One region of the Catenibacterium mitsuokai genome, then DNA from elsewhere that is predicted to be linked to it. Evidence: predicted binding sites of a transcription regulator. Region 1 holds the regulator's gene; the other holds the start of a gene.
The links. Region 1 encodes HrcA, which represses chaperone genes, less so after heat shock. Its sites were predicted from a motif close to TTTTAGCACTNNNNNNNNNNNAGTGCTAAAA; they were not measured.
Positions count from the first base shown of each region.

Region 2: a site for HrcA is predicted at 9,001-9,031, ahead of NQ499_RS02275 (Hsp20/alpha crystallin family protein). Genes of this name have one in related genera too.

Region 1 is NZ_CP102271.1:1,666,192-1,683,106, reverse strand. It holds gene obgE (GTPase ObgE) at 1-631, shown strand, start outside; gene ruvA (Holliday junction branch migration protein RuvA) at 701-1,261, shown strand; gene ruvB (Holliday junction branch migration DNA helicase RuvB) at 1,277-2,269, shown strand; gene NQ499_RS08800 (ComEA family DNA-binding protein) at 2,287-2,757, shown strand; gene NQ499_RS08795 (ComEC/Rec2 family competence protein) at 2,748-4,724, shown strand; gene holA (DNA polymerase III subunit delta) at 4,766-5,725, shown strand; gene hemW (radical SAM family heme chaperone HemW) at 5,727-6,818, shown strand; gene hrcA (heat-inducible transcriptional repressor HrcA) at 6,948-7,970, shown strand; gene grpE (nucleotide exchange factor GrpE) at 7,984-8,556, shown strand; gene dnaK (molecular chaperone DnaK) at 8,574-10,388, shown strand; gene dnaJ (molecular chaperone DnaJ) at 10,440-11,564, shown strand; gene NQ499_RS08760 (YjjG family noncanonical pyrimidine nucleotidase) at 11,615-12,292, shown strand; gene rpmB (50S ribosomal protein L28) at 12,327-12,512, opposite strand; gene NQ499_RS08750 (Asp23/Gls24 family envelope stress response protein) at 12,747-13,100, shown strand; gene NQ499_RS08745 (DAK2 domain-containing protein) at 13,112-14,731, shown strand; gene NQ499_RS08740 (rubredoxin-like domain-containing protein) at 14,871-15,461, shown strand; gene NQ499_RS08735 (hypothetical protein) at 15,622-15,993, shown strand; gene NQ499_RS08730 (hypothetical protein) at 16,126-16,275, opposite strand; gene hflX (GTPase HflX) at 16,698-16,915, shown strand, end outside.
Region 2 is NZ_CP102271.1:450,851-467,765, reverse strand. It holds gene NQ499_RS02320 (DEAD/DEAH box helicase) at 1-2,010, shown strand, start outside; gene NQ499_RS02315 (LacI family DNA-binding transcriptional regulator) at 2,012-2,992, shown strand; gene NQ499_RS02310 (PTS transporter subunit EIIB) at 3,108-3,377, shown strand; gene NQ499_RS02305 (hypothetical protein) at 3,388-3,738, shown strand; gene NQ499_RS02300 (hypothetical protein) at 3,942-4,091, shown strand; gene NQ499_RS02295 (transposase) at 4,209-6,029, shown strand; partial or broken gene NQ499_RS02290 (glycoside hydrolase family 32 protein) at 6,239-7,057, shown strand; gene NQ499_RS02285 (IS110 family RNA-guided transposase) at 7,124-8,374, opposite strand; gene NQ499_RS02280 (GH32 C-terminal domain-containing protein) at 8,693-8,956, shown strand; gene NQ499_RS02275 (Hsp20/alpha crystallin family protein) at 9,109-9,501, shown strand; gene NQ499_RS02270 (Hsp20/alpha crystallin family protein) at 9,554-9,961, shown strand; gene NQ499_RS02265 (Hsp20/alpha crystallin family protein) at 10,018-10,425, shown strand; gene NQ499_RS02260 (peptidoglycan recognition protein family protein) at 10,458-11,414, opposite strand; gene NQ499_RS02255 (iron-sulfur cluster assembly scaffold protein) at 11,715-12,407, shown strand; gene NQ499_RS02250 (GGGtGRT protein) at 12,423-13,424, shown strand; gene NQ499_RS02245 (nucleoside triphosphate pyrophosphohydrolase family protein) at 13,506-13,808, shown strand; gene NQ499_RS02240 (hypothetical protein) at 14,034-14,195, shown strand; gene NQ499_RS02235 (GDSL-type esterase/lipase family protein) at 14,280-15,533, opposite strand; gene NQ499_RS02230 (amidohydrolase family protein) at 15,696-16,915, opposite strand, start outside.

The DNA.
Region 1 (16,915 bases):
TCTTATTGAAGGGGCATCACAGGGTAAAGGATTAGGTCATCAGTTCTTAAGACATATCGAAAGATGTCGTGTTATCGTGCATATTATTGATATGAGCGGTAGCGAAGGCAGAGATCCTTATGAAGATTATGTCACTATTAATAAAGAATTAGGTGAATATGAATATCGCTTATTAGAAAGACCACAGATTATTGTTGCTAATAAGATGGATGGCGATGAAGCAGAAGAAAACTTAAAGAAGTTCAAGGAAAAACTTGGAGATCAGAAAGTATTCCCAATCATTGCACCAATTCATGAAGGTATCGATGCTGTCCTTTATGCAGTTGCTGATGCATTAGAAACTGCACCAGACTTCTTTAATCAGGAAGAAGAACAGGAAAGTGTTCTTTATACTTATAAGGAAGATGAAAAACCATTCACTATCCATAATAAGGGTAATGGTGTATGGGAAGTTACTGGTAAGAAGGTTGAAAGACTTGTACAGATGGCATCATTTACTACAGATGACGGCTTCCAGAGATTCGCATTACAGATCCGTAATATGGGTATTGATGATGCATTAAGAGAAGCAGGCTGTGAAGATGGCGATACTGTACGCCTATATGACTTCGAGTTTGAATTTTATAATTAATACCATTTCTAGAAATGGTATTTTTTTTTGACATATGATAGAATTAGGGAATGCGTAAAGGAGAATTTTATGTATAGTTATATCAAAGGAATCATTGCAGGTTTGTATTCAGATCATATTGTCATAGATAATCATGGAATAGGTTATGAAGTACATGTATCTAATCCTTATAATTTTAAAAAGGGTGATGATGCAACAGTATATATATATCAACAGGTCAAAGAAGATGATCTTACCTTATTTGGCTTTAAGAAGAAAGAAGAAAAAGAATTATTTCAAAAGCTTATTCTTGTGAAAGGGATAGGCTGCAAGACGGCAATCGGTATTCTTGCGACAGGTGAGATTGATGCGATTATTGATGCGATAGAAGGTAAAAATATAGCATATCTTAAGAAGATACCAGGTATTGGACCTAAGGCGGCACAGCAGATCATTCTTGACTTGCATGGTAAGTTTGATAAACGTGCAATGAAGCCTCTTGGCTCTCCAGATTATGAGGAAGCTACTGAAGTATTAATCGCATTAGGCTATAAACAGAGTGATGTAGAAAAAGCTATGAAAGTATTATCGAGCGAAAATCTAGATACAAATGGCTATGTGAAACGTGCATTAGCCTTATTAACACAATAATGAAAGGAGAATCTTATGGATCGTGATGTTTTAGATACTAATGAACATATCGAAGATGAAGAAAGCTCTTTAAGACCGGCTTCTTTTGATGAATATGTCGGTCAGCATGATTTAAAAGAAAACCTTCGTGTCTTTGTAGGTGCTGCAAAGATGCGTGATGAAACACTTGATCATGTTTTGTTCTATGGTCCTCCAGGACTTGGTAAAACGACTATGTCGATGATTATTGCAAATGAAATGGGAACGCATATCAAGATTACAACAGGACCTTCTATTGAAAAAACGGGAGATCTTGTCGCTTTGCTTACATCTTTAGAACCAGGTGATGTTCTTTTTATTGATGAAATTCATCGTTTGAATAAAGTTGTAGAAGAAATACTGTATCCAGCAATGGAAGATTTCTGCGTGGATGTTATGATTGGTAAAGATGCCACAACACGTTCTGTACGTATTGATTTACCTCCTTTTACATTAGTAGGAGCGACTACACGTGCAGGAGATATTTCAGCCCCATTACGTGACCGTTTTGGTATTGTGGCTAAACTTGATTATTATAAAGATGAAGAACTCAGAGATATTATTTCTCGTACAAGTAAAGTCTACGGTATGACCATGGAAGAGGAAGCAAAGATGGAACTTGCCAGACGTTCAAGAGGGACACCACGTATTGCGAATAGACTCTTTAGACGTGTAAGAGACTTTGCACAGTTTTATGGTGATGAAATCATTACAAAAGACCGTACAATGCAGGCATTGGACCGTTTAAAAGTAGATAATCTAGGACTAGATGATGTCGATCATAAATACTTACTTGGCATTATCAATCGTTTCCAGGGTGGGCCAGTTGGTTTAGAAGCACTTGCTGCAAGTATTGGTGAAGAAAGAATGACATTAGAAGATGTCTATGAACCTTACTTACTACAAAAAGGCTTGATCAAACGTACTTCAAGAGGCAGAATTGCGACAAATCTTGCTTATAGACATTTTCATATTACAAGAGAGAATTAGATCAATTCTCTTTTTTTATGCGTCAAATTAAGATTATTGGGCTGATTCTTTTGAGTATTGCCTCATTTCTATATAGTTATCAAAAGCCTGAAAAAGTCAGCTCTACACAAAAATCAGAAGTTTATATCACGTTAGAAGGTGCTTTTAACCAAACAGGTGAAGTTCCTATAAAAGAAGGTATGACGATGAGTGATTTAGTAAAGAAAGTAGGGGTTAAAGAAAATGCTTGCATGGATTCTTTAAATATGAATAGAAGTATTCAAGCAGAAATGCGTTTTTATTTACCAGAAAAAAGAGCAAATATGATTTCGCTTAATAAGGGAACTTTAGAAGACTTTATGACTTTAAAAGGGGTAGGAGAGAAAACAGCACAGAAGTTCATTGACTATAGACAGATACAGCCTTTTTATTCGATAGAAGACATCATGAATATACAAGGAATCGGTGAGAAGAAATATCTCATCTATCGTGACTATCTATGCCTTTAAGATATCATTTAGTATATTATGCTGTATTTGTCTTATTGCTGTCAGTTGCTTATCTTGTTCATCCTTTATTTTATATATTTCTACTTGCTTATTTAATTTATCTAGTGAAACGATTTGGAAGAAAGATGTTGTTTCTTCTTTTTTTATTACCAATTATATTAAGACCAGTGACTTCACCAGAAGTGCCTTCTATTGTTTCTGGGAGGGTGAAAGATATAAGAGATAATTATGTTATTTTAAACACTGATTATGGGAAGATTAAAGCCTATACAGATCATTCATTTCAATACAATGATGAAGTACTTGTTAAACTTAGGTTTCTTGAAATTAAGCATCGCAAGGATCCGATAGGTTATGATGAATATCATTCATTCAAAGCTAACAATATCGTCGCAAAGGCTAAAATCACCCATATTACCTCTGTTTCATCCCATCCTTCCTTTTGTCAATTAATAGAAAAACATTTCTCTTCTTCGAAGTCTATTAAAAGTTATCAGAAACTCTTTGTTCTAGGTATAAAAGATGAAGCCATTAAAGAAGACTATTCACTCCTCACAAGTCTTTCTCTTATCCATATGTTTGCTCTTTCAGGTATGCATATACATTTACTTTATAAATGTTTGAGTCTTATTAAAACGTTTGTACGTGTTGATATTGCGGATATCATTATCAAAATACTCATAGCCTTTTATGTCTTTTCTATACCTTATAATATATCTCTTCATCGTGCCTTTTATATGCTTGTCATCTATGATCTTGTAAAAGAGAAGTTCAATCAATTAGATGTACTATCGTTACTTGTTTTATTTAATGTTATTAAAAATCCTTATATCATCTTTAGTATTTCTTTTGTCTTCTCTTACTTTATTTATTTCCTTGTCATTATGACCAAACATTTCCCATATCGCTCTTTCCTTATCTATTTGGGTGGTATTCCTATTGTCCTCGCGCTTAACTTCTCCATTAATATCTTTTCTTATTTTTTAACGGTTCTTCTTGCTCCTTTTATATCCTGTTTCTATATTGTAACGCTCCTCTCTCTCATTTTTCCAATAGATCTCATTATGAAGATGATGATCAACTACCAGCAGATGATCTTGAACTTTATCACTTCATTCAATGCAGAAATCATTTTTCAAAAACCAACGCTCTCATTTATTATTCTTTATTATGTCATCTTATTTTATATTTTCTTATTATTAGAAGAAAAGAAGAGTGTTCAGTTTTCTATGTCTCTATTATGTGCACTTATGATCAGCTTTCATATATATAGTATCTATAAACCATACACTCAGGTTTCTACTATTGATGTAGGGCAGGGGGATTGTTCATTGATCCGCCTACCTTTCAATCAAGGAAATTATTTGATTGATACAGGGGGTAACAGGGAATATGATATTGCTAGTCATAATGTTATTCCATTTCTTAAATCTCAAGGTGTTCCGTGTATTGATAGAGTTTATATATCTCATCACGATTATGATCACTATGGTGCTTTGGATTCGTTAAAGAAGAAATATAAAGTCAAGCGTATCATTGACTCCTATCAGGAAGAAGAGAAGAATAAGCTGATTACAATTAAAATGCTTAAAAGTGATGTGATTTATCCTTCTACCAATGAAAATTCTTTAGTCATGTTAGTAACAACAGGAGGCTATAATTATTTATTTACGGGTGATATCCCAAGCAATGTAGAAGAAGATCTTTATAAGAAATATGGAGAAATAGATATAGATGTTTTAAAAGTGGCTCATCATGGTAGTGGTTATTCTTCTTCTGTAACATTCTTTCAAATGGTACATCCACGTATTGCGATGATTGGTGTAGGAGAACATAATCTTTATGGTCACCCAGCTCGTATTGTGATTAAACGATTAGAAGAAAGAAAGATTAAAATACTGCGTACTGATCTTGATGGCAGCTTTTCTATTATCACTTATTTAGGGGAACATCTTATTTACCGTTAATCATGAATATATGGTAGAATAGGACAAAAGGATGGAAAACTATGAATATTGTATTATATGGAGAAGAAAAACTATTGCTTGCACAAAGATTAGAGGATTTAAAAAAGAAATATCAATGTACAAGTGATGATATGAATTATATGGTCTATCATGCAGGTGAAACGCCAATGAAGGAAATCATTGAAGATGCCTTAACACAGCCTTTCTTGACAGAATATAAGATGGTTGTCTTAAAGAATCCAATCTTTCTTACCAAAGAGAAGCCTAAAAAGAAGCTTGTCACAGATGAAGATATCAAGCTGTTTTTAGATTATATTGAACATGATAATCCGACAACAATCTTTGTTATATATCAGGATCAGCGTAATTTTGATGAAAGAAAGAAGGTAGTCAAATCATTACGTAAGCATGCGAAATGGTATGAAATGGAAAAACTGACCTTTGATCAGCTTTATAAAGCTACTAGAGAAGCGATCATTCATAGAAATGCCTCTATTGAAGATGATGCACTTACTTTGTTGTTAGATCGCTGTGGGAATGATCTTTTGACTATTTCTAATCAGGTAGAAAAACTATGTCTTTATACACATAATATAAAGAAGGAAGATGTTGAAAGACTTGTTCCACCACGTGTTGAAGAAGATGTATTTAAGTTGACAAATGCGCTTATGAATCATGATTTAAGAAATACGATGCGTGTTTATCAGGATTTGATTTCTCAAAACCATGAGCCTTTACAGTTGATTGGGTTAATTGCGAATTCATTACGTAATCTTTATCAGGTCTCTATTATGAGTAAGAAGGGCTATCGTGATACTGATATTGCATCTGCCCTTGGACTTAATCCTCGTGCAATCTATCCAATCCGTAAAAATGCGGCACACTTTGATATTACAGAACTTATGGAAAAACTTTATGCTTTATCTGAACTTGATTATGCGATCAAGACAGGGACAGTGGATAAATATAGAGGATTAGAACTCTTCTTGATGAGGATATAATATGGAAACAAAAGCACTTTATATTCATATTCCTTTTTGTGATCATATCTGTTCTTATTGCGATTTTGCAAAGGTTTATTATCGTGAAGAGTTTGTATTACAGTATCTAGAACGTTTAAAGGAAGAACTTGATACACTTCCTCATCATCCGATGGAAACTATTTATATAGGAGGAGGCACACCAAGTGCACTTTCTTTAAATCAATTAAAGATGTTATTAAATATGATAGATCCTTTTGTGGGTGATGGAACTCTAGAATATACTATAGAAGTCAATCCTGAATCAGCAACGCTAGATAAACTAGAAATTATGCATCTTCATGGAGTTAATCGCTTAAGTGTTGGAGTACAGACATTTGATAATACATTATTAAAAAGAATTGAACGTTATCATACATCTTCTATTGCAAAAGAAGTTGTAAGAAATGCGAAGGCTATTGGCTTTAAGCATATCTCTATTGATTTGATGTATGGATTACCAGGACAGACACTAGAAGATGTAAAAGAAGATTTACAGATTGCCTTATCACTTCCTATCAATCATTTATCCTACTATTCTCTTATACTAGAAGAACATACAAGACTTTATGACAATTATGAACCACTTGATGAAGAAACTGAAGGAATCTGGAGTGATTATATTGTAGAGACACTCTCTCGTGCAGGTTTTCATCGTTATGAGGTATCTAATTATGCATTAGGAAATCATGAATCTTATCATAATAAAGTCTATTGGCATTATGAGAACTATTATGGTGTCGGTATTGGCGCCACAGGTAAGATAGATGATGAACTTATTTCTCACTCACGTAGTCTCACTGATTACCTGCAGGGGAAGAATACAATATATATAGAAAAAGAAACAATCGAAGATACAATGTTTAATCATCTTATGATGTCTTTACGTCTTGAAGAAGGATTGGACCTTGATGAATTTAAAAGAAGATACCATCATACTATAGAAGAGGTCTATAAAGAAGCTCTCTCTAAGAATCTAGATAACCACAATCTGGTTATTGAAAATAATCATTTAAAAACAAATCATACGCTTGATCTTCTTAATTCCATTCTCCTTGATTTCTTGCCAGAGTAGTACAACGGTTTCTAGAAAATAGAAACCGTTTTTTAACACAAACTAGCACTAAAGGCTTGACACTGCTAAAAAAGAATGTATAATGAATCTAGCACAAGAGGAAAAAGAGTGCTAAGGAGGTGCTTGAGAGTGCTATCGGCAAGACAAATGCTAATATTTAAATATATTGTCGAAGAGTTTATTGAAACAGCAGAACCTGTTGGATCTAAACTATTGATGACAAAATATGAGTTACCTTATTCAAGCGCCACTATCCGAAATGAAATGAGCAAACTTGAAGAACTTGGCTTTCTAGTAAAGACACATACATCTTCTGGTCGTGTTCCTTCTAAGAAGGGCTACTACTATTATGTAAATACTTTGCTTCAGCCAAATGTTGATGAACAGGTGAAGAATCAGGTTGCAACAATCTTTAGTGATACACATCAATCATTGAATAGTTTGATTAAAGAAAGCTGCGAAATGTTAAGCCAGTTGACTGATCTGACGGCGGTTGCTCTAGGACCTAATTCAAGTTATGAATGCCTGCAGAATATCACATTAGTTCCTATTGGAACAAGAAATGTGACAGCCATCATAGTGACGGATAAGGGACATGTAGAAAATCGAGTTTTCACTTTATCTGAGACATTGAGTTTGGATGATTTACAATCCTGTGTATCGGTTATGAATGATACACTGGTAGGTACACCAATTAATCAGGTCGCAGATAAGTTAGAAAACGATGTCAAGCCAATCCTCAATACGAGAATCAAGGAACATGAAATCTTGTTTAATGCTTTCTTAGAAGCATTTATGAAATTTGCAAGAAACAATGTATATTTCTCTGGTAAAGATCATTTGTTATATCAGCCAGAATACAATGATGTCAATAAGTTAAGAAAACTAGTGAGTGCATTTGAAAATTCATCAAACTGGAATTTCTTAGCACCCACAGATGACGATGGCATTAAGGTATTGATTGGTGATGATTCAAATGTATCTGGACTTGATGATGTATCTGTTATTTCATCTTCTTTTGATACAGGAGGAGCTAACAAAGGAACGATTTCTGTAATCGGTCCAACGCGTATGCCTTACAAGAAAGTTGTATCGCTTGTAGAATATATTACTGAAAATATTGAAAGAATCATCAAGGAAAATGATGAGTAGAAGAGGTGAGACCATGGCAGAAGAAATGAAGAAAGAAGCAGAAGAAACTGTTGAAGAAACTACTAAGGAAGAAGCTGAAGAAGTAAAAGAAGAAACAGCTGAAGAAAAAGCTGAAGAAACAGTAGATCCTAAAGATGAAAAGATTAAGGATTTAGAATCTCAAATCAACAAGTGGAAGACAGATTATTATAAAGTATTCGCTGATATGGAGAACTTAAAGAAAAGACTTAAAACAGAACATGCAAATCAGTTAAAGTATGCAATGCAGTCTTTTATTGAAGAGTTACTACCAGTTATTGATAACTATGAAAGATCATTAACTGTAGAACCTGAAAGCGAAGAAGGTAAGAATATTCTTAAGGGTAACAAGATGATCTTAAACCAGTTAATGAATATTCTAGGTAAGAATGGTGTAACTGTGATTGAAGCACAGGGCAAGGAATTTGATCCTAATATACACCAGGCAGTCATGCAGGATGACAATCCTGACTTTGGTCCAAATATTGTGACTGAAGAATTACAAAAAGGTTATATGTTAAAAGATAGAGTTATTAGAGCAACTTTAGTGAAAGTGAATAAGGATTAATAGGAGGAGAACTTATTATGAGTAAAGTTATTGGTATTGATTTAGGTACAACAAATTCATGTGTCAGTGTAATGGAAAATGGTGAAGCAAAAGTAATTGCAAATCCAGAAGGAATGAGAACAACTCCATCAGTTGTTGCATTCAAGAATGGCGAAATTATCGTTGGTGAAGCTGCAAAGCGTCAGGCAGTTACAAATCCTGATACTGTAGCATCAATCAAGAGACATATGGGTACAAGCTATAAAGAACATGTCAATGGTCGTGATTATACACCAGAAGAAATTTCAGCAATGATTCTTCAGAACTTAAAAGCTACTGCTGAAAGTTATTTAGGTGAACCTGTAACTCGTGCAGTTATCACAGTTCCAGCTTACTTCAATGACTCACAGCGTCAGGCTACAAAAGATGCTGGTAAGATTGCAGGTCTTGAAGTTGAACGTATCATCAACGAACCTACAGCAGCAGCTCTTGCTTATGGTGTAGACAAGACTGAACAGGAACAGAAAGTATTAGTATATGACTTAGGTGGTGGAACATTCGATGTATCTATCCTTGACTTAGCTGATGGTACTTTCGATGTATTAGCTACTGCAGGTAACAACCACTTAGGTGGTGATGACTTCGATAAGAAAGTTATGGACTACATGATTAGTGAATTCAAGAAAGAAAACGGTGTTGATTTAAGCGCTGATAAGATGGCTATGCAGAGAGTTAAAGATGCTGCAGAAAAGGCTAAGAAAGACTTATCTGGTATGATGCAGACTCAGATTTCATTACCATATATCACAGCTGGTGCTAATGGACCACTTCATTTAGATATGACTCTTACAAGAGCAAAATTTGATGAATTAACATCTGATTTAGTTGCTGCAACTGAAACTCCAGTAAGACAGGCATTAAATGATGCTGACGTTACTCCATCAGAAATCGATCAGATCTTATTAGTTGGTGGTTCTACTCGTATTATCGCAGTACAGGAATCAGTTAAGAGATTATTAGGAAAAGAACCTAACAAGTCAGTTAACCCTGATGAAGTAGTATCTATGGGTGCTGCAATCCAGGGTGGTGTTATCACTGGTGATGTTAAAGATATCGTATTACTTGACGTTACACCATTATCACTTGGTATCGAAACAATGGGTGGTGTTATGACAGTATTAATTCCTCGTAACACAACTATCCCAACTACTAAATCACAGATCTTCTCAACTGCTGCTGATAACCAGCCAGCTGTAGATATCAACGTATTACAGGGTGAACGTGCTATGGCTAAAGATAATAAGCAGTTAGGCTTATTCAAACTTGATGGTATTGAACCAGCTCCAAGAGGCGTTCCTCAGATTGAAGTATCATTTGATATCGACGTTAACGGTATCGTAAACGTTAAAGCAAAAGATATGAAGACAAACAAAGAACAGTCTATCACTATTCAGAACTCTACAGGTTTAAGTGAAGAAGAAATCGATAGAATGGTTAAGGAAGCAGAAAGCAACAAAGCTGACGATGAAAAGAAACGTAAAGACATCGAAACTAAGAACAAAGCAGAAGCTATGATCAACCAGATTGATAAGGCTTTAGCTGAACAGGGTGCTAACCTTCCAGAAGATCAGAAGAAGCAGGCTACAGCTTTAAGAGATGAACTTAAGACTGCATTAGATAATAATGATATGGCTACTCTTGAATCTAAGATGAGCGAACTTGAAAAGATTGCTCAGCAGATGGCTGCTGCTCAGTATCAGCAGCAGAATGCTGGTAACACAGCAGGTGCAGACACTTCATCTAACAACAATAACGATGATTTCGTTGATGCAGACTTTACTGAAAAGAACTAACAAGAAAGCCAAGGGAATCCCCCTTGGCTTATATTAAATGAGGTGTGATTTATGGCAGATAAGAGAGATTACTATGAAGTCCTTGGTGTGTCCAAGGATGCTTCAAAAGATGAAATAAAACGTGCCTATCGTAAGATGGCAAAGAAATATCACCCTGATGTGAATAAGGCGCCTGATGCAGCAGAAAAGTTCAAGGAAGTTAATGAAGCCTATGAAATTCTTTCTGATGAGAATAAGAAGGCCGCTTATGACCGTTATGGACATGCAGCATTTGAACAGGGTGGTGCAGGTGCTGGAGGATTTGGTGGCCAGGGATTTGGTGGATTTGAAGATATGGACTTTGGTGATATCTTCGGTTCATTCTTTGGCGGAGGACAGTCACGTTCTAGAAGACCTACAGGACCACAAAAAGGTGAAGACCGTTATGTTCAGATAGAAATTGATTTCATGGATGCTATCAAGGGCAAAAAGACTGAACTTAAGATTAACTACGATGAACAGTGTTCTCATTGTCATGGTACAGGTGCGAAGAATCCTAATGATGTGCATACATGTTCTAGATGTGGTGGTACAGGACGTATTAGAGTACAGCAGCGTTCGCCATTTGGTACTATCATTAATGAAACAGTCTGTCCAGACTGTCATGGTACAGGTAAGGTAGTCAAGGATAAGTGCCCACATTGTCATGGTTCAGGATATATTAATAAGAATGTCACTGTTGAATTAACTATCCCAGCTGGTATTAATTCTCATCAGCAGTTACGTGTCGCTGGTAAAGGACAGCGTGGTGTCAATGGTGGACCTAATGGGGACTTATATGTAGAAATCTATGTTCGTCCACATAAATACTTTGTGAGAAATGGTAATGATATTTCTATATCAGTTCCAGTTTCTGCAGTCGATGCAACTCTTGGCTGTGAAGTAGAAGTACCTACTGTTTATGGTGATGTGACTATGAAGATTCCAGCAGGAACACAAACTGGTACAGTCATGAGACTTAAGGGTAAAGGTGTCAAGAACATGCGTAGTGATACTTATGGTGATCAGTATGTTCAGGTCAATGTTTCTATTCCTAAGAAACTCAGCAAGAAAGAAAAAGACCTTTACATGAAACTTAAGGAATTAGACGAAAAAGAATCTATTTTTGATCAATTTAAGAAATCATTCAAGAGATAGGGATATTGAGTATTCCTATCTTTTTCGTATAATGAAATAAGGAGGACATTATGAAATATAAAACTATATTATGGGATATAGATGGCACACTTCTTAATTTTGAAATGTCTGAAAAAATCAGCATGGAAAAATGTTTAGAGAAGCATGGCGTATCTATGACAGAAGCACAATTTGAAGAATACAAAAAGATTAATAAAGAATGCTGGAAGATGATTGAAAAGGATCATTCAAGAAGAAATGAACTCATGGTGAAACGTTTTGTAGATTTTTTTACATTACTTAATGTTTCTATTGATGGTGTTCAGTTTAATAAAGATTATCAGGAAGCATTAGGTACTTATTATTGTTTGAATGAATTCGCCTTAGATGTCATTTTGGCGCTTAAACCACATTGCAAGCAGTATGCAGCATCAAATGGCTCAAAAGTCGCTCAGTTAGGCAAATTAAAGGGTACAGGGCTTTATGATTTATTTGATGATATATTCATCTCAGAAGATGTAGGATATGAAAAACCTGATCTCACTTACTTTAATTATATTAAAGAAAAGACCCACTATGATCCTGATACCACAATTATTATTGGAGACTCACTTACAAGCGATATAAAGGGTGGAGAGAATGTAGGAATAGATACATGCTACTTTAATCCAGCTCATCAAAAAAACACTTCTCAAGCTGTCACATATGAAATAGACAAACTTATAGAAGTGTTAGACATAGTAAAATAAAAGAGGCTGTTACCAGCCTCTATTATTATATCGATTAAGCGCTCTTTCTTAAAGTTCTTAACTGTCTTGCAGAAACTCTTACCTTTGTAGGCTTACCATCGATGATGACAGTAGCTTTCTGTAAGTTAACATTCCACTTTCTTCTTGTAGCGTTTAATGCATGAGAACGGTTGTTACCAGACATAGGTCCTTTACCGCTAAGCTGACATTTTCTAGACATTGAATTCACCATCCTTTTACTTGTTTCACATACTCGTGTATCTTACCATCTACCTCATCAAAAATCAATCATTTTTTTTATTAATCTGTACAAAATGTAAAAAAAGGTGTATTTAAGCATTAAATAAGGATTGAAAAATCTTTATTGTTTGCTATAATCCTAATTGTTTGTAATGTTTGTGTATATGATATATAATTACTATTATGAAAAAAGAATAAAAATGGAGGAATCAATATGATTAAAAAAACAACTGATCTTGGAAATATAGATATTTCAACTGACGTTATTGCTACTATTTGTGGCGGAGCTGCAACAGAATGTTATGGTGTTGTAGGTATGGCTAGCCAGAAGATGATGGATGGTTTTTATGATCTTCTAGGTAAAGATAATTATTCTAAAGGAATTGTTGTTGAAGAAGGTCAGACTGGTTCTATTATTAATCTTTATATTATTGTAGGTTACGGTGTGAAGATTTCTGAAATCGTATATGAAGTACAGAAGAAAGTTAAATATGTACTAGAAAAGACTCTAGATATTGATATTGAAGCTGTGAATGTTTATGTTCAGAGCATCCGTGTAATGGACTAGGAGGATGAAGCATGAAGGAAATTAACGGTAAAATGTTTAAACAGATGGTCTTAAGCGGGGCTATCGTATTACATAATAATCATCCTGAGGTAGATGCTTTAAACGTCTTCCCAGTACCAGATGGAGATACAGGTACTAATATGTCTCTTACATTCAATTCTGGGGCTGAACAGGTTGAAAAGCTTGCTGATGATACATCTATTGGTGATATTGCTAAAACTCTTTCTAAGGGCTTATTAATGGGAGCAAGAGGAAACTCTGGTGTAATCCTTTCTCAGATCTTTAGAGGTGTCGCTAAATCACTTAAGGGAAAAGAAACTGCCAATGTTGCAGAATTATCTGATGCATTCTCTTCTGGGGCTAAAGTGGCTTATAAAGCAGTTATGCGTCCAGTAGAAGGAACAATCTTAACAGTTATTAGAGAATCTGCTGATGCAGCTGCTAAGTATGTACAGCCAGATATGGAAATTGAAGACTGGTTCTCTTACTTTGTAAAGAGTGCTGAAAAGTCTTTAGATAATACACCTGAACTTCTTCCAGTATTAAAAGAAGTAGGTGTAGTTGACTCAGGAGGAGCTGGTTTATTATTAGTATTAACTGGTTTCATGGCTGCTCTTGCTGGTGAAGTAATTGAAAAAGTAGATAATGTTGGTGCGGCAAGTGATGTGGAAATTGTACAGGAAGAAGAAAAGCCTTATGGTTATCGTGTACAGTTCACATTAAAGATTGATGACAGAAAGATGAATGCATTCAACTTAGATGGTTTCATCAATGAGTTAAAGAATTTACCAGGTAAGAACGTAGATGTAGCACAGAAAGATAACAAGGTTATTGGTAATGTAGATACATTAAAGCCTGGTAATGCATTAAATACAGGTCTTCGTTTTGGTGAATTCACTAAGGTAACTGTAGTCAATACTGAAGTATCTGAAGAAGAAAAAGAAGAAGAAATCCCAATGGCTCCTGCTAAGGAAATGGCTCTTATTTCTGTGGCTGCAGGTGATGGTATTAAGGATATGTTCCTTGAATTAAATTGTGATCATGTTGTATCTGGTGGTCAGACAATGAACCCAGCAACTGAAGATATCGTTAAAGCAATCAAGGGTGTGAATGCAAAACATGTCATCATTCTTCCAAATAACTCTAATATCGTAATGACTGCGCAGCAGGCGGCTACAGTATTAGAAGGAGAAGTAGACGTTGTAGTATTACCTACTAAGACTATTCCTCAGGGATTATCTGCTGCTATCATGTATAATCCAGAAGCAACATTAGATGAAAATGTGGATGAAATGAAGGAAGCTATTGCGAATGTAAAGACTGGTCAGGTGACTTTCGCAATCAAGGATACTTCAATTGATGGTTTAGAAATTAAAGCAAATAATTATATGGCTTTATGTGAAAAGAAGATTGTGGCTTGTGTGCCAGATAAGTTAGAAGCATTAAAGAATGTTTTAAGCAATCTTGTAGATGAAGATTCTGAAATCGTTACACTTATTTGTGGTGAAGACGTAACAGAAGAAGAACAGGAAGCAGCTGCAAGCTTCATTGAAGAAAACTATGAAGATGTAGAATGTGAAGTTCATGTTGGTAAACAGCCAGTTTACTCATTTATTGTTGGTGTAGAATAACTAGTTGAATTCCTACCACTTATGTGGTGGGAATTTTTTTGTTTACAATGAAAAGTCAAATCCATTGACATTATAGAATTATATGCTATACTTAAATAGTAATCATTCCTAATAAGGAATTAAAAAGGAGAAAAAGAATATGGCAAAATTTGTATGTAAAGTGTGTGGATATGTTTATGAAGGAGATGCAGCACCAGCTGAATGTCCAGTATGTCATGTAGGCGCTGATCAGTTTGAAGAAGTAAAGGGTGAAATGAAATTAGCTGCTGAACATGAATATGGTGTTTATGCTAAGACTGTAAAAAATAATCTTGATATCACTGATGAAGATAAGAAATTTATCTTTGATCAGTTAAAAGCAAACTTTGAAGGTGAATGTTCAGAAGTTGGTATGTATTTATGTATGGCTAGAATCGCACATAGAGAAGGTTATCCTGAAATTGGTTTATATTGGGAAAAAGCAGCTTATGAAGAAGCAGAACATGCTGCTAAATTTGCTGAAATGTTAGGTGAAGACTTAGAACCAAATATGAAATCAACTACTAAGGATAACTTAGCTTGGCGTGTAGATTGTGAATTTGGTGCAACTGCTGGTAAGGTTGAACTTGCTACATGTGCTAAAAAGAATAACTTAGATGCAATTCATGATACAGTTCATGAAATGGCAAGAGATGAAGCAAGACATGGTAAAGCATTAAAAGGTTTATTAGATAGATATTTTGGAAAATAATTGAATCAGTAAGAATACAAAGGCATCAACTTAAGGACCAAACATCCACAAAGTTGGTGTCTTTTTTTGTTAATGTAAATTATAATTGTTTTAAGTTATCTAAAGTAATTTTCATAATGAAGGTCCTTATAAAAAAGATCTGGCTGAAGTAAATAAGAAAATGCAAGACTCTTATTCTTCAAAATATGATGTATCAATTAATTCTATGCTTTGTTCAAGTGGAAATCTAGGTATTGTGTATGATATCAAAGATAATGGAATCACAACAGATATTCAGTATATGTTATTATATTCTCTAGATAATCACAAACTAGATACAATTGCATGTCGTTCCGATACAAGTGTAGAAAGAGCTGATTTCTATTTATGGTCCATTGTTTTGTTGAGAACTCTATCAGAAGAAGATCATTCTTCAACAGAATGGCTTTCATTACTTGCAGATTCAATGGATGGTCCTAATCAGGTAGGTGATTATTATTTCAAACTTGATATGGGTGATGAAAACTATATGTTTGTAGTATTACCTAAATAATTAAATGAGTGAGGAGCAGAAATGCTCCTTTTTGTTGATTATATGATTAATGTTTTTAAAAATTATAGTATAAAAAGAACTAGAGCTAAAATACACTCTAGTCCTTTTCTGATTTCGCAATATCTTCTCTAATCAGCTTTTTGATATATCCCATTTTTGAATCAACTTGATAAGCTTTTCAAGAATATCTGCATCTGTTTTCTTATTGAATGCAAGATTAACGCATTTTGTCATCTTTTTTGCATAGTTTGCACTTGCTTTCTTCTGTGCTTCAGTTGCCATGATTGCCTCTCCTTATAATAAATATGAAATTAAGAATACGAGTGCTGCAATAAGTCCGATGAGTTCAATTGCTTTTAAGAATAATTTGTTCATTGTTTTCTTTGAAAAGTAGTATTACAATAGTAATGGGAAGAGAGGACTAGCCTCTCAAGCCATTATTTAATTTGGTTTACCAAGATTAGAGTCCATCTAATTAAAGAAATGATTCTAATCACTAGCGTTTCGATTAACCCTGTAATTCGAAACGCTTTTCTTTTACCACTTTATTGCCTCCAATGCCTATTATAATATAAATTGAATAAGTTATCACTATCTCTTTAGATATCTATAATATTAGAAGAATTCTTTTCTAAAACTCGTGTTATAATAGACACGAGTCCAAAGAAAGGAATTCTTCTTTTTTAAGTAGAATAAGAGTATCAATGAAAGCTATATTAGTTATGACATCGGACAATCCCTTCTACATAGATGAACTCAAATCATTATGTATTGCATGTGATATTGAAGTAGAAGATGTTGTTATTCAGAAATTAGAAAAAATTAATCCTGCCACTTATATTGGTAAAGGTAAAATAGAAGAAATCAGATTAAGATTAGATGGAGAAATGGTTATCTTTGATGATGAACTATCGCCATTACA
Region 2 (16,915 bases), 1.2 Mb from region 1:
ATGGGAACATATGAGGATGGTAAGCATGATATTCTTAAAGATGATGTACCTCATTCTTTAAAGGCAGATTTGATTATTAGTTTCCTAGAGAAATATAATCCTGATGATATGTCAGGACCTATGCGTTTTGATACACATCGCGATGAAACCATTGATATGATTCATGATGGTTTAAATCACTTGAATAAGTTGACAGATGTTTATGTATCTGATTCTTTACAGGCTATTGGTTCTAAGAAGTCTATGAACTTATCTGTTGGTATTAAGGTTTCCCATAATTTATTAGAAATGAATCTGGATTCTTTAGATGTTCCTAAAGAAGAACTGGCTGATATTATAGCAAGTCATCAGAAGAAGAAACGTTATCATCGTTTAAAAAATGGTCAGTTACTTTATATTGATACACATGAATTAGATGAGTTAGGTCAGATGATGGATCAGTATCATATTCTACCTAAAGATATTTCTGAAGATGGTACTATTGATTTAAATCTGAATAGAGCTCATCAGATGGACTTAGCCACTCAAGGTTTTGAATATGTACAGGTCAATCGTGAAGAATCATTTAAGGATGTATTAGACCATTTAAAGAACTATACACATCATGAACATCCTTTAAATGAGCGTTATGCACCTATTTTAAGAGATTATCAGAAGGAAGGTTTCCAATGGCTTTCTACTATGAATGACCTTCATTTTGGTGGTATTCTTGCCGATGATATGGGGCTAGGTAAAACGATTCAGATTATGAGTTTATTAGAAAGTAATGAACATCATTTCTCTGTTATTATCTGTCCTGCTTCATTGATTTTAAACTGGTTAGATGAGTTTAATAAGTTCTCTTCTCATTTAAAGGTGACTTGTGTTATGGGAAGTGCGAAGGAACGTAAAGAGATTATTAAAAGCTATAAACAGTTTGATGTTATGATTACTTCTTATGACTATATTCGTAAGGATTATGAACAATATAAAGGTATCACATTTGATTTTATTGTCTTAGATGAAGCACAGTATATTAAGAATCAGAAAACTAAGAATGCGATTGCAGTAAAATCATTAGAAGGTAAACAGCGTTTTGCGTTAACTGGTACACCTATTGAAAACTCACTGGCTGAGTTATGGTCCATTTTTGACTTCTTAAATAAAGATTATTTATATAACTATCGTTATTTTAAGTCTCATTATGAAGCACCTATTGTCAAGGATCATGATGAAGAAACACAGACACAATTACAGAAGATGATTTCACCTTTTGTATTAAGACGTACGAAGAATGAAGTATTAAAAGATTTACCTGATAAGATTGAAAATACTGTACTTGTAGACTTCAGTGAAGATGAAAAGAAGCTCTATTTAGCACATTTAGCACAGGCCAATCAGTTATTAAAGACTTTAGATGGTTCTAAGGACCGCATTCAGATTCTTGCGATGTTGACAAAGTTAAGACAGATCTGCTGCGAACCTCGTATTGTCTTTGATGATGTAAAACATAAGTCTTCTAAGATGGAAGCATGTTTAAATATTATTCAGACATATAAAGATAATAACAAGAAGATTATTGTATTCTCGTCATTTAAGAGCTTATTGAATCTTCTTGCAAAAGAATTAGATAAGAGTAAGACATCTTATTATATGTTGACTGGTGATACAGAAAAAGAGAAACGTAAAGGATTAGTGGATGCTTATCAGAACGATGATACAACAGTCTTCTTAATTAGTTTGAAGGCTGGAGGTACTGGTTTAAACTTGACTGCTGCAGAAGGTGTTGTTCATTTTGACCCTTGGTGGAATATGTCTGCACAAAATCAGGCAACTGATAGAGCATATCGTATCGGTCAGAAGAATAAGGTATTTGTATATAAATTGATTATGGCTGATTCTATTGAAGAAAAGATTCAGACATTGCAGGCTGCAAAGAAGGATCTTGCAGATCGTTTTGTGGAAGGTAATAGTGGTTCTATTACGACTATGAGTGGTGAAGAAATCATGAGTTTATTTAGTGAGGATTAACATGAAGAAGATGACTATGGCCGATATTGCGAAAGTTGCAGGTGTGTCTAAGACAACTGTTTCTCGTTATTTTAATGGTGGCTATGTAAAAGAAGAAACACGTCAGAAGATAGAGAAGATTGTGAAAGAGTATGATTATGAACCTAATGTGCTTGCTGCGAATTTAAAAGCCAACAAGACACATACCGTGGGTATTGTATGCCCTACTCTTACTTCATATGCTTCTAGTCGTATGATGATGAACATTGATCAGTTCTTAAAGAAACATCATTATACGACAATTATCATTAATACAAATCATGATGAACTCGATGAAATCAAATCTATTACTAAACTTATGCAGCTAAAGGTGGATGGAATTGTCCTTCTTGCAACATCTATCACAATGGCACATAGAGATATTGCCTCTAAGAGTTCCATTCCTATTGTCTTTATGGCGCAGGCCTATGATGATGGTGTAAGTGTTATTAATAACGATTATGAAGCAGGTTATAAGATAGGTGAGTATATTTATAATAATGGTCATAAGAATGTTGTATATGCAGGAGTAAGCAGAAAAGATGTGGCTGTAGGAGTAATTCGTAGACAGGGTGTTTATGATGGCTTACAGGATGTGCATCCTCATTTTCTAGAAACAGACTTCTCTGTGGAAAAGACAATAACTCGATTAAATGACTATTTAAATCATCATGAATGTCCTACTGCCATTATTTGTGCAACAGATACGATTGCGATGGGATGTATGAAGGTTCTAAAAGACCACGGTTTACGTATTCCTGAGGATGTTTCAGTAACTGGATTTGGTGGCTATTGGACTTCTACTGTAATGTCCCCTGCCCTTACAACTATTAAGTTCCATTATGCCCATGCTGGTCAGATGGCTGGACAAATTATTCTTGATATGATTGAAGAAAAAGAGGTCGAACGTGCTACACTTATTGACTTCACATTTATAGAAGGAGAAAGCGTCAGAAGTATCTGATGCTTTTTTTATAAAAAAAGTGGTATCGGTTCCATATTTTTGTTGGCAAAGCATTACATGTGGTTTATGATACAGATGTGGTATCGGTAATGCACTGATAAAGGAGGAAATTTCAATGGACTACAACAAAGTCGCAAAAGAAGTCATCTCCCACGTTGGTGGACCTAAGAACATCAAAAAGGCATTTCATTGTGCTACACGTTTAAGATTGATGTTGAAGGATCCATCATTTGCAGATGAAAAAGCTTTAGAATCTGTAGATGGAGTTAAGGGAACATTCCTTGTCCAGGAACAGTTCCAGATTATTTTTGGGAGTGGTGCTGTTGATGCCAATACAGATGTTGTAGAAATAGCGAATCCAGTCGTAGAAGCTAAGGTTGCATAAGGAGATTTTTATGAAGGAAATGTATAAACTAAAATATCATCTAGAACCTGTATCTGGATGGATGAATGATCCTAATGGGCTTATAGAAAAAGATGGAGTATATCATATCTATTATCAGTATTCTTACGAACCTGAAGGTGGATTAAAGTATTGGAAACAATTCACCACTAAAGATTTCCTTTACTATCAGGATGAGGGGATTGCCCTCTCTCCTGATCATCCTCATAATCAAGGTGGTGCTTATTCTGGGTGCTGCTTCAATGATCATGGATTATTACGTTATAAATTTGTGGCGAAAAAACCACACGCTTGCGTGTGGGATGAAAGCCACATTTCACTTGATATATACTTAGAAAAATGATATATAATCTATGTATATTAAAGTATAGAAAGTAAACAGATCATTAGTAAAAGTAACTATGATATAAGCATACATACAACACAACAACCATCACTGTAATCAGAAAAATCCTAATAATGCTGCACATATAGCGAACAATAATAACCATGCAGAACAGTGTAATCCTAATAATTCAGCATATCATTCAAGTTGTGGAAAAAGTAATGGCACGAACTAAAAGTGACAATGTACAAATAAATATCTCCATTCCTGCCGGATGGAAAACAGAACTTGAAAACCTTGCACGTATCTATTCTGCTGAGGAAGGTGAGAGTATCATATTTCTTGACTTGCTTCGTATTGAAAATATCTGATACAGTATCACATCATTAGGTATTCTAAATTCATATTTCTGGTATTAAAAGGTAATGTAGAGGAAATATTGAAACAGATATCACAGAAAAATCTATTACCACATTAAGGCTCTTGAAGTGAAGCCTGACCATATACATGTCTTTGTAGATGTACCACAAACTGCTGCTCCCTGTGATGTTGTAAGGACTTTTAAAGATATAAGTGCTATTGAACTATTCAAGGCATTTCCACAATTAATACAATTCTATGCAGGATGCGGTATTTTATGGTCTAGAGGATATTTTGTATCTACAGTAATTAAGATAATATTAAGGAGCAGAAAAATGATAACTGATAAAGAACATAAAAGACATCTTAAACAATTTCATAAGCTTTCTGACAGGCATATCCTGGCTGCTGAAACTGATATGTCTTCTTCTGATATACAAAAAGTTGTAAAGCTTTCGAATAAGATCAGAAAAGCAGGCAACGAACTTGTAGGTCTTATGAGAAAGAATTATAACCAGCTTATGCGTACAAAGAGATACCGAAAATTACTATTTCTTTATGGTAATTCTAAAGATAAGGATAAACGAAAAACTTATGCCAAACAGCTTAATGAAATGCAGAAAGCTTATAATATTACATGGGAATACTGCAGAACGTCCATGATTCCAATAGGCAAGAAATATGGTGTAGACGCTGTATTCGCTCTGACTAAAGCCGAAGATATATGGCGTGGTATTGAAAAATGCTTATATGGTAATGGTAATGCCATTCATTTCTCAAGATATGGAGAACTGCCTTGTATTCGTGCAAAGCAGATAAATCGTGGTTTACCTATATCCGTTACAGATAATAAGCTGCAGTTCAAACTTGGCAGGATGGTATTTGGAATACAGGTAAATGATAGATTCCAGCAGGATGAAGTAGATGCTGTTGTATCATATCTTGCCGAATCTGAGATCTTGGATAACAGGGCTGTTAGTATTCTTATTAAAGATGGCTGTTGCATAGATACATACAGACCCTGCTATGCTACGCTTGTTCCCAGGATGATAAGAGGTAAATACAGAGTATATTTACATTTAACCATCGAAGGCAGGGCAAAACCTAAATATGATAGATTTGGCAATCCAAGACATAAATATGGCAAAGGAATGATCGATGCTGATATTGGTACACAGACAGTTGCCTATACTTCCGATACAGAAGTAGGACTTAAGAATCTTTCAGAGCATGGCAGCAGTATTCAGACTTCTGAGAGAAAAGAACGTCTGCTATACCGTGCTATGGACAGGTCAAGACGTGTAACTAATCCGCAGAATTATAATGATGATGGTACTGTTAAAAAAGGTCGCAAGACTTGGAGATATTCTAATCATTATAAGAAGTTAAAAGAGAAACACTCTGAATTATGTCGCATCAATGCCATAAACAGACAGCTTGCAATAAATGAAGACACTAACCATTTAAGAAGTCTTGGAGATGTATTTATCACAGAACCTAAAAATGCAGGCAAGCTTATGAGACGAGCCAAAGAAACTACGGTCAATAGTAAAGGCAAGTTTCATAGGAAAAAGCGTTTTGGCAGATCCATAAAGAATAGATGTCCTTCTGGGTTTCAAGCTGCTGTAGAACAGAAATTCAAGGTATCAGGTGGTATATATATTGAAGTATCTAATGATTACAGAGCAAGTCAATATGATCATACTGTTGATGACTATATTAAAAAGAAACTATCTGACCGAATGTATAAGCTGCAAGATGGGACAGAGGTACAAAGAGACTGGTATTCATCATTCCTATTATACTGTTACGATTACAGAACCAAAGATATAGATAAAAGCAAATGCATTTCTGAATTTGATAAGTGTTACAACAAAGAAAAAGCCCTAATCGAATGGATTAAGGTTAACGAGATCAAGGTATTAAATAGCGGAATTAAGATAGCGTAAAACATATTCAGGGAGATCGATTATACTTCCTTACGAAAGTAGAAATTTACCGTTAATGTGGTCGATGGACTGCTTGGTAATGAAAGTTCTAATTCAAATAGATTTACACTTGTAACTCCAAAGTCTGAAAATGATGTACGATTACAAGCTACACTTGGTAATCAGAACCCCACGGGCTTGCCCGTGGGAGTAGTCAGTTCTATACTGGTAATGTAAAGCTGCCTGGCGATTATGATTATATTAATGCAGGTAGAGAACATAATGTGATGATGGTTGATTCACAAGATGGGCTTGTATTAGATCATAAGGAAGTTGTGCTTTACAACAAGGATTATCCTCAAAACATGTCTTGTCATGTAAGAGATCCCTACGTTTATGAAAATGATGGTATGTATTATATGGTTCTAGGAGCAAGAACCCTTGATTCACATGGTTGTGCAATCTTATATTCATCAAAAGATTTAAAGAAGTGGGATTACATGAAGACTGTTGACTACCATAAACCTTTTGGTTATATGTGGGAGTGTCCGAATTATTTAAGTTTTGAAAAGAAGAAGTTCTTATTCTGTTGTCCTCAGGGACTAGAAAGTCATAACTATGATTATGAAGCTATTTATCAGAATGGATACTTTCCTCTTACAACAGATTTAGAGAAAGATTGCGTACTAGAAGACTTTATCGAGTTTGATCATGGATTTGATATCTATGCCCAGCAGTTCTTCAAAGATGAAAAAGGTCGTATGATCATGGCCGGTTGGATGGGGCTTCCTGATATTGATTATACAAATCCTACCGTAGAAGAAGGACGTCAGCATGCCTTCACTCTCTTTAGAGAGATTACTGAGCATGAAGGTAGACTTTATCAGTTCCCTATTGAAGAATATCAGTCTTTAAGAGAAGAGAAGAAAGAAGTAAAGGGAACATCTCTTACAATGAATACGTCTTGTTTTGAATGCCATATAACTGACCTCCCTCAGTCATTCAAACTTCATTTAAGAGGTGTAAGTGTGAAACAAAAATCAATCTAAACGTATAAAAAAAGACAAACTTAAAAACAAGTTTGAATAATTTAGAAAAAATAGAATAATTGAATATTATGGTTTAGTTAATTTAGAAACGTCAAAACCTGATTTCTTAAGAAACTCAATTGCTGATTCTTCTGTTAAATCTTGTTGCTTTATAGGTGGATTAGGATTTCTAAATGATTCATAATCTGAAGGATTAAATGTCTCTCCAGTAAGAATCATATGGTATATACTGACAAGCATCATTCTTGCAATTGCGATAATGGCTTTCTTGTGACCTCGTCTCTTTTTGATACGAGAATACTTAATTCCAAAATAGCCCTCCTTATCTTTGATTGCTCCAAGAGCACACTGAACTAATAAAGGTTTTAAATATTGACCTGCTTTAGAAATACGAACTGATTTTTTCTTATTAGCACTTTCGTTATTTGCAGGTGCTAATCCAGCCCAACAGGTTAGTTGTTTATCTGATTCGAATTGTTTCATATCTACTCCGATTTCTGAAATAATAAGGATTGCAGATAAAGTGCTGATGCCTGGTAGTTGGGTGATGTGCATGAATTGATCGAACATTGGTGCTGCACGTTTCATCATTTCGATTTCACAGTTATCAATATGGACTTGTAATTCTTCCATATGAGTCATTGACTCATTCATTTTAAACCTTTGATCAGTTTCAATATTGCAGTGTTTAATGGAATCTAGAATCTTATCTTTATTTTTACACGATCTATGGATACATTTCAAAATTTTCTCATCTTCAATGATATCTGACTCAAGTACTTCTTTCATGATTGCTTGTGCAGACTTTCCAAACGGATCTGAAAATACAGAACCAATACCGATATTGGAAACTGTCATACAGTTCTGATATCGATTACGTTCAGAGGAACGCATCCCAACCAATTTATAGCGATAGCGAGATATTTCTCGTAAAGCTCTTATTTCTTTGGGTGGTATAAAAGAAAATTTGATTAGATCATGTTTAAATAAATCACAGATCCATTTTGAATCTTTCTTGTCAGTTTTCTTTCCTTTAATTGCTTTGACATATTTTGGATGAGTTAAGTAAATATTGATTTCATCTTCTAAGATGTTGAAAATTGGAATCCAATATTTACCAGTAGATTCCATGCATGCATCAAAGCATTTGTGATTAATGAGCCACTGTTTAAGATTCAGTAAATCATGGTTTAAAGTTGAAAACGTTTCTTGGATGTATTCAGTAATACGAGTTTTCTTATTAGTAATACCGATTGTAGCCACAATGATATTCTTGTGAACATCCATGCCACAGCAGATTGGTCTAACAATCTTCATAAAAAAATCTCTCCTTTCATTGAAAGAAGAGAAGTGGCATTGACTGCTATCTAAGCTAATCACTCAGTTGATTGTACAATCATAAGTGTCCTGGCTCTAAGTCCAACTTATTTGTGCTTGAAAAGATAGCGGCGACTTATAAATATTCAGGATATTCTATTTAAGTAGAATTGCCTACTCACCCCTACGTGCTCTGTAGTATACCACCTCTCTTTGATTATACTATTATATCGAGAGGCACACTAGAGTTTTGGTGGATTTGAGTTTGGTTATATATTTGTGTCCGCGCAACGAAGGTGCGGGGAAATGGAGGAAAATATGAATTATGAAGATGGTCTTCTCACTATCGATATGAATAAAAGCGGTTCAGGTCGTGGTGTGAAGCATATTAAAATTCCTGAAATGAATAATATGACTTTGTTTAGCGACACATCTTCTTTAGAGCTATTCATCAATGATGGTGCTTATGCCTTTACTACACGTATTTACAACAATTCAGATACTATTGAAATTATAAGTAATAAAGAAATTGATATGACTGCTTATCAATTAAAAGCGATTGACTTAGAACCTGCCAAATAGGCAGGTTCTTTTCTTTTTAGCACTTTATAAAAGAAAGTGCTAATTTTTAGCACTCAAGTGTTGACATTGCTAAAAGAGTGACTATAATAATAGTTGTAATCGATAGAGAGGTTACTAGAAAAAAGAAAAAACGTTGAGAGAGGCGAACAAATATGAGATATTATCCAAACTTCAATGATGTGTTTGATGATTTATTTGATTCAGGAGTCAATACTACAAAAGCAAATACAATGTTATGTGATATTCGTGAAACTGAAAATACTTATGAAATGAATATTGCGCTTCCTGGATATAAGAAAGAAAATATTGCTTTGGAACTTAAGGATGGCTACTTAAAAGTATCAGCATCTGCTAAGAAAGAAGAAACAGCAGGACGTATTGTAAGACGTGAAAGATATAGTGGTAACTGTTCTAGAAGTTTCTATGTAGGTGAAGGATTTACTGAAGAAGATATCAAGGCTAAGTTTGATAATGGTGAATTAATGATTTCAGTTCCTAAGGAAGCTCCAAAGAGAGTTGAAAAGAAATCAATTACAATCTACTAATAACACGAGACGAAGAATCCCATGTTTAAATTTGATAAAGGAGATGTTATTTATGAGATTTTTACCTGGTTTCTATGATGTGTTTGATGATATGTTTGATGATGGCTGGATGAGTCCATCAACGAATGCAATGCAGTGTGATATCAAGGAAGTAGACAACAACTATGAAATGAACATTGCTCTTCCTGGATATAAGAAAGAAGATATTTCTCTAGACTTGACTGATGGTTATTTAACAGTTTCTGCTAATACTAATCAGGATAAGGAAGAAAAAGATAAGAACGGTAAGGTTATCAGAAGTGAACGTTATACAGGTAGCTGTTCAAGAAAGTTCTATGTTGGTGAGGGTTATAAAGAAGAAGACTTCACTGCTAAGTTTGAGAATGGTGAATTGATGATCACTTTCCCTAAGACTGAACCTGAAAAGATTGAAGAAAAGAAACCTATTATGATTGAATAGCTCATAACACGAGACGAAGAATCCCATGTTTAAATTTGATAAAGGAGATGTTATTTATGAGATTTTTACCTGGTTTCTATGATGTGTTTGATGATATGTTTGATGATGGCTGGATGAGTCCATCAACGAATGCAATGCAGTGTGATATCAAGGAAGTAGACAACAACTATGAAATGAACATTGCTCTTCCTGGATATAAGAAAGAAGATATTTCTCTAGACTTGACTGATGGTTATTTAACAGTTTCTGCTAATACTAATCAGGATAAGGAAGAAAAAGATAAGAACGGTAAGGTTATCAGAAGTGAACGTTATACAGGTAGCTGTTCAAGAAAGTTCTATGTTGGTGAGGGTTATAAAGAAGAAGACTTCACTGCTAAGTTTGAGAATGGTGAATTGATGATTGCTTTCCCTAAGACTGAGCCTGAAAAGATTGAAGAAAAGAAACCTATCATGATTGAATAGGCATTTAAAAAGGAAGCGTGAGCTTCCTTTTTTCATACTGTACGCATGTAATTATAGACTTGTTTCTTGAAACTCTCCCAGTTCATTGATCCAGACTGCCCTTCTATCATTGGTCGAGGGCATTCTTTACCTGACCAGTCATGATGCATACGGAGTTGATCTACACTGAGGTTGTATTGTTTTAATAATGCTGCTGCAAGTTTGGCAGCATTTTTTTCTGCCATATATAAATTGCCATCTGAATTGACACATATCTCTATCGCAATAGACGCACTATTACCTGGCATGACACCATCTCCTGCATGTCCTGCCTGCTGATTAAGTGGTAATGATTGGTAGATACTGTGATCATCCACTGTATAATGCCAGGAAGCAGAACGTACATTACCTGTATATTGAAGTTTAGCATGACTCAAAGCATCGGCTCCTTTACTTGTATTATCTGTTGTATGGATTGTAATATACAGTGGTCTCATTGCATAATGAGTACGATGACTACTTGTTTCAGGGATCATATAATCTTTGTAGAGTGGTATCCCAGTTGTATTCTCTATAGAATTATTGACATCTATACTCACATATTGAGAAGAGACCCACCCCTTTCCTTCTATATACATATAGCGCCCTGCTTCTTTTGTGACATGATAACTTCCTGCAGGAACAGTATTAGAAGTAGCATAGTATGAAAATGGTGCACTATAGAGCGTCTTGGAAGAACTGAATGTAATTGTATTAGAGATTGTAAGAGGCTGTACCCCTACATAGTTTTTATGACTATACTTCTTACCATCCATACCAGTATACGTGAGTCCATCAAAACTGATACATTCTATAGGTCTAGATAGGAGGTGATTACTTATTAAAATATGATCACTTTCTATAATCACCTGTGAGGGTGTATAGCTAGGAAAACTGATGATAAGCAATATGACAACTAATATATTCTTCAATATTCTCTTTTGTTTTGTTGTCAGTCTTTTATGTTTCATAGGTCATTCCTTCTTTCATGGCATTGTCATTATAATCTTAAAATGAGTGTATGAATATTATTTGAACTGAAACAACATATTTACATACTGTAATTTTCAAACAGCAAAAATGAAAACGCTTATTTTTTCACAAGTCCTGATAAAGCCTAAAACTCGTTATTTTAAGCCCTTTTTATACTACTTTTTGCATGCTGTTTTCTTGAGTTTCATTGACTTTAAAAGCATGGTGTCATATAATTTTGACAGGTGATAACCCTCACCTTGAATCAACAGTCATTTAGTAATGAAAGGAGTAAAAAAATGATTTATTCAAAAGAAGTTGAAGAAATGTATTGCGTTAAACAGGGCGGCAATCATGGTTGTGCCCCAATTCCTGAAGAAGGCAAATGGGTTTATTCTAAAGAAATCAAGGATATTTCTGCTTACACTCATGGTATCGGATGGTGTGCTCCACAGCAGGGTGCTTGTAAACTTTCTTTAAATGTTAAAGAAGGTATCATTGAAGAAGCACTTATCGAAACTATCGGATGTTCAGGTATGACTCATTCTGCAGCTATGGCAGCTGAAGCTTTAGTTGGTAGAACTTTACTTGAAGCATTAAACACTGACTTAGTTTGTGATGCTATCAACACTGCAATGAGAGAATTATTCTTACAGATCGTTTATGGACGTTCTCAGTCTGCTTTCTCAGAAGGTGGTTTAGTAGTAGGTGCTGGTCTTGAAGACTTAGGTAAAGGTTTAAGATCAATGGTAGGTACATCTTATGCTACTAAGAAGAAAGGTCCTCGTTACCTCGAATTAACTGAAGGTTACATTACTAGAGTTGCTTTAGATAATGATGACCAGATCATCGGTTACGAATTCGTAAATCTTGGAAGAATGATGGACATGATCAAAGCTGGAGAAGATGCTAATGAAGCTGTTAAGAAAGCAACAGGTTCTTATGGACGTTTTGCTGATGCTGCTAAGTACATCGATCCAAGAAAGGAATAATTAGGAGGTAGAACAATGGCTATTACATTTGAAGGTTATGAAAGAAGAATCAACCAGATCAATAAAACTTTAAACGAATATGGTATCAAAGATATCGAAGAAGCTAAGAAGATCTGTGATGATAAAGGAATTGATGTTTATAACATCGTTAAATCTACTCAGCCTATCTGCTTCGAAAATGCTTGCTGGGCTTACACTGTAGGTGCTGCAATCGCAATCAAGAAAGGTGACGTTAAGGCTGCTGATGCTGCTAAGACAATCGGTATTGGTTTACAGTCATTCTGTATTCCTGGATCAGTTGCTGATGATCGTAAAGTAGGTTTAGGTCATGGTAACTTAGGTTCAAGACTTCTTGATGAAGAAACTCAGTGTTTCGCTTTCTTAGCTGGTCATGAATCATTCGCAGCTGCTGAAGGTGCAATCAAGATCGCATTAAACGCTAACAAAGTTCGTAAGCATCCTTTAAGAGTTATCTTAAATGGTTTAGGTAAAGATGCTGCTAAGATCATCTCAAGAATCAATGGTTTCACATATGTTGAAACTCAGTTCGATTATTTCACAGGTGAGGTTAAAGAATTATCTAGAACTGCTTATTCAGATGGTGACAGAGCTAAGGTTAACTGCTATGGTGCAGATGACGTACGTGAAGGTGTAGCTATCATGCATAAGGAAGGTGTAGATGTATCAATCACTGGTAACTCTACTAACCCAACTCGTTTCCAGCATCCAGTTGCAGGTACATATAAGAAAGAATGTATCGAACAGGGTAAGAAATACTTCTCAGTTGCTTCAGGAGGAGGAACTGGTCGTACATTACATCCAGATAACATGGCTGCAGGACCAGCTTCATATGGTATGACTGATACTATGGGTCGTATGCATAGTGATGCTCAGTTCGCAGGTTCTTCATCAGTACCAGCTCACGTTGAAATGATGGGCTTAATCGGTATGGGTAACAACCCAATGGTAGGTGCTACTGTTGCAGTTGCAGTTGCTATCGAAGAAGCTAGCAAATAATTAATTCAACACTTAAAGTCCTGATTTATTCAGGGCTTTTTCTTTACTACAATGAATATTAATAATTATCAAAAAGAAGCAATGAGAACACTGAATCCCGAACTGAATAAGAAAGATATACTTATTAATAGTGTTATGGGATTATGTGGAGAGTCAGGAGAAGCAATAGATATCGTTAAAAAGTGGTTGATGCAAGGACATGATCTAGACAAAAAACATCTTATTAAAGAATTAGGTGATATAGCCTGGTATCTTGCCGAAGCAGCAACTGCATTAGATGTTCCTTTAGATACTATTCTAGAGGGTAATCTTGATAAACTACATAAAAGATATCCTGATGGATTTAATACAAGTGCTTCTATCAACAGACAAAAAGAGGATTGATTCTGTATCACAGAGTCAATCCTCTCTTTTTAATTACATAGAAAAATGTGAGGTTTCATTTGAGTATGAATTTCAACTTTCAAAAAATACATATACTCTAGATTATTATCATTTTCTTAGCAAAAATGATCATTGTTTTCCCATCTTTCCACTTTCCTTTATTCTTATCGTTGTTTGTATTCGTTTGAATAAATGCTATACTATGAGCAAGGAGAATTGATTGTTATGAAACCAATTAAAAATATTGATCCAGATAATAATGTTAGTCTTCCTGAAACAATCGAAGATAAGTTAAACAAAGCAGAAAAAGATTACGAAGAAGGAAGAAATCATACTGAAGAAGAAATATGGGGAATGTTTAGTAAAAAGTATGGATTTGACTTATAAAATATAATCTTAATTCTATGAAAATGAAAGAGTGTACAAAAAGAGGATTGATTCTGTATTCACAGAGCCAATCCTCTTTCTTTTCTATACTGTCACCGGTAGTTTATCTACCACTGCTTTTTGTCCTTCTAATGTGAAATGAACCCCATCAGTCACATATTCACTTCTCAATTGTGTATAATCTTCATCCTGACATAAATCATCTAGATCAATGTATCCATCTGCAGGATTTGTCTTAATCCATACATTGATATCTTTTCTCATCTGATCTATTTCAGGTGTCCACTCAATGTCATCACCTTTATTTAATATATTACGTGTATAACCTTTCCAGGCAGAACGTGTCACAAGATATACTTTTATATTTCTTTGATGTGCTTTTCTAATCAATGTTTTATAAGCATCAATCATCTGATTTGTAGTTACCTTAGGTGCAATTCCCATCATACTCTTACAATTAGGATGAATAATATCATTACATCCTACCTTGATAATAACAGTCTTTACACCTGGCTGATTTAAAGCATCTCTTTCAAATCTCTTCAACATAGATTCACCATAAGCCATACCAAGACTACCTGCTCCATCAGCACATAGTCGATTACCTTTAATAGCCTGCTGTAAGACACCTACATTATGAATACCAGCTAAATGCAGTTTAGTAGAGAATAGTGTTGGTATATCATTTGCAAGTGTAGAATCACCAATAATAACTGTAGAATGCGCATCTGGACGATTGACATCTAAACCTGTTAATAATGGTATAACATCATATTCACCAAAGCTTCCATTTAATATCATTGGTACACCTGTAGTTGCAGGAAGATTGACTTGATTACCTGAACTTATATATGTTTTACCACCAATTAAACCAAATGTTTTTAACTGATCTGTGTTTTTCATATACATAGAAACAGTGACTGGTTCTAATGCATCTACATGGTAGTCTAATGGATCAGAATAAACAGTTTCTCCCTTTTCTAGTGTTACTTTCTTACATCCATTAAATGTCACAGTCTTCTTTGTAGGAAGTTTAATACGCTGTCTACTTATTGTTTTCGCTATAGTCACAGCATCAATAGTCATAGGACCTGTACCATAAGTATTAGAAAATGTGAGACGTACTGTTTCACCTGTCAATGTAGGTTTAATTACAGTTCTAAATGTTAAGTGATGCAAGCCAAAATCCTTAAAATGATTCCCAAAAAATTTCTTAATACTAAACTCTACTGGACTTGTAGACCAAGAGCCTACCCAGTTTTCTTGAGCGTTGCTAGATGTCACGGATGGGAACAGACATAAAGCAATACTCACAAGACATGTGATCAACTTTTTCATGTGATTTCCCTCCTTTTTTATATTATATCAACGAGAAAAATCTCTCTTCTACTAAAAACATATATATACTTAAATATCATCCATAAATATATGCACATAAATAATTGTATATAGGATATATAAATAGATAACCACTAAAAAATCCCTCAAAGAAGGGATTCATTATAAGAACTTATCCAATTCAGTTTTTACCTGTTCATTGATCTTATTAGTAGGGTGATCAATTCTATGACCTCTCATGATAACAGATTCAATATGTCTTAATGCCAATAAATCATCTAATGGATTATCCTTTGTGACAATCATATCAGCTGACTTACCTACTTCAATAGAACCAGTTTCATCATCAATATCAGCCATTCTAGCTGCCTGTAGTGTCGCACAATAAATGGCATATGCATTACTTACACCTACATACTTATGGAAGTAATATAGTTCTCTCCAGAAGTCATACTGTGTAATCCAAGGGCATCCTACGTCATTACCTAATACAATAGGAATATCATTCTCTAATGCCTGTTTCGCACATTCTATAATTCCATCAAACACTACTTTACCATTATACTGTTCTACTTCTGATGCGTTAGTAATAGAACGATCAAATAAAGCATATGGTAAGGCTGGTGATAATGTAGTACATAAGAATGCATTATTATCTTTAAATAATTGAATCATATGATCATCGAGTTTTGCCCCATGTTCTATAGAATCTACACCATTCTCCAAAGCCACTCTTACTCCATCCGATGATTCTACATGCGCAGCCACTTTAAAGCCTAATTCATGTGCTTTATCACAAACCGCTTTAACCATTTCAGGAGGCATCTTTAATTCTCCAGGAACACCCTTTTCCTTAGCATCTAGAACACCACCAGTAATCATCAATTTTATTAAATCGACATTCTGTTCCTTTGCTTTACTTACCTGTAAAAGTGCATCATCAATTGTTTCAGCTGCGATTGCTACACTCCCTGCCATATGACCATGGGGCACTGAAATACCTTCATTACCTGCTAAAATACGTGGACCTCTCTTCTTGCCGCAATTAATTTCATCACGTACACGTGTATCAAAATCTCTAATACCACCTACTGTTCTAATCGTAGTGACACCACTGAGTAACTCCATTTCCGCAAATCCACATACCATATTATGAGCAATAGCACGCGTAAGTGGATTACTCATTAAGAAATTCACTAGTTTCGCATTATCTCTCTGTTTCTTTTGTGGTTTCCCATTACCGGCTAAGTGTACATGCATATTAATAAGACCAGGCATAATATAGTTTCCTTCTAAATCTATTACGTTATATCCTGTTAAATCAGCTGCTTTCTGTAAAACAATATCCTTAATATTCCCCTGTTCTACAAGAATCGCATATC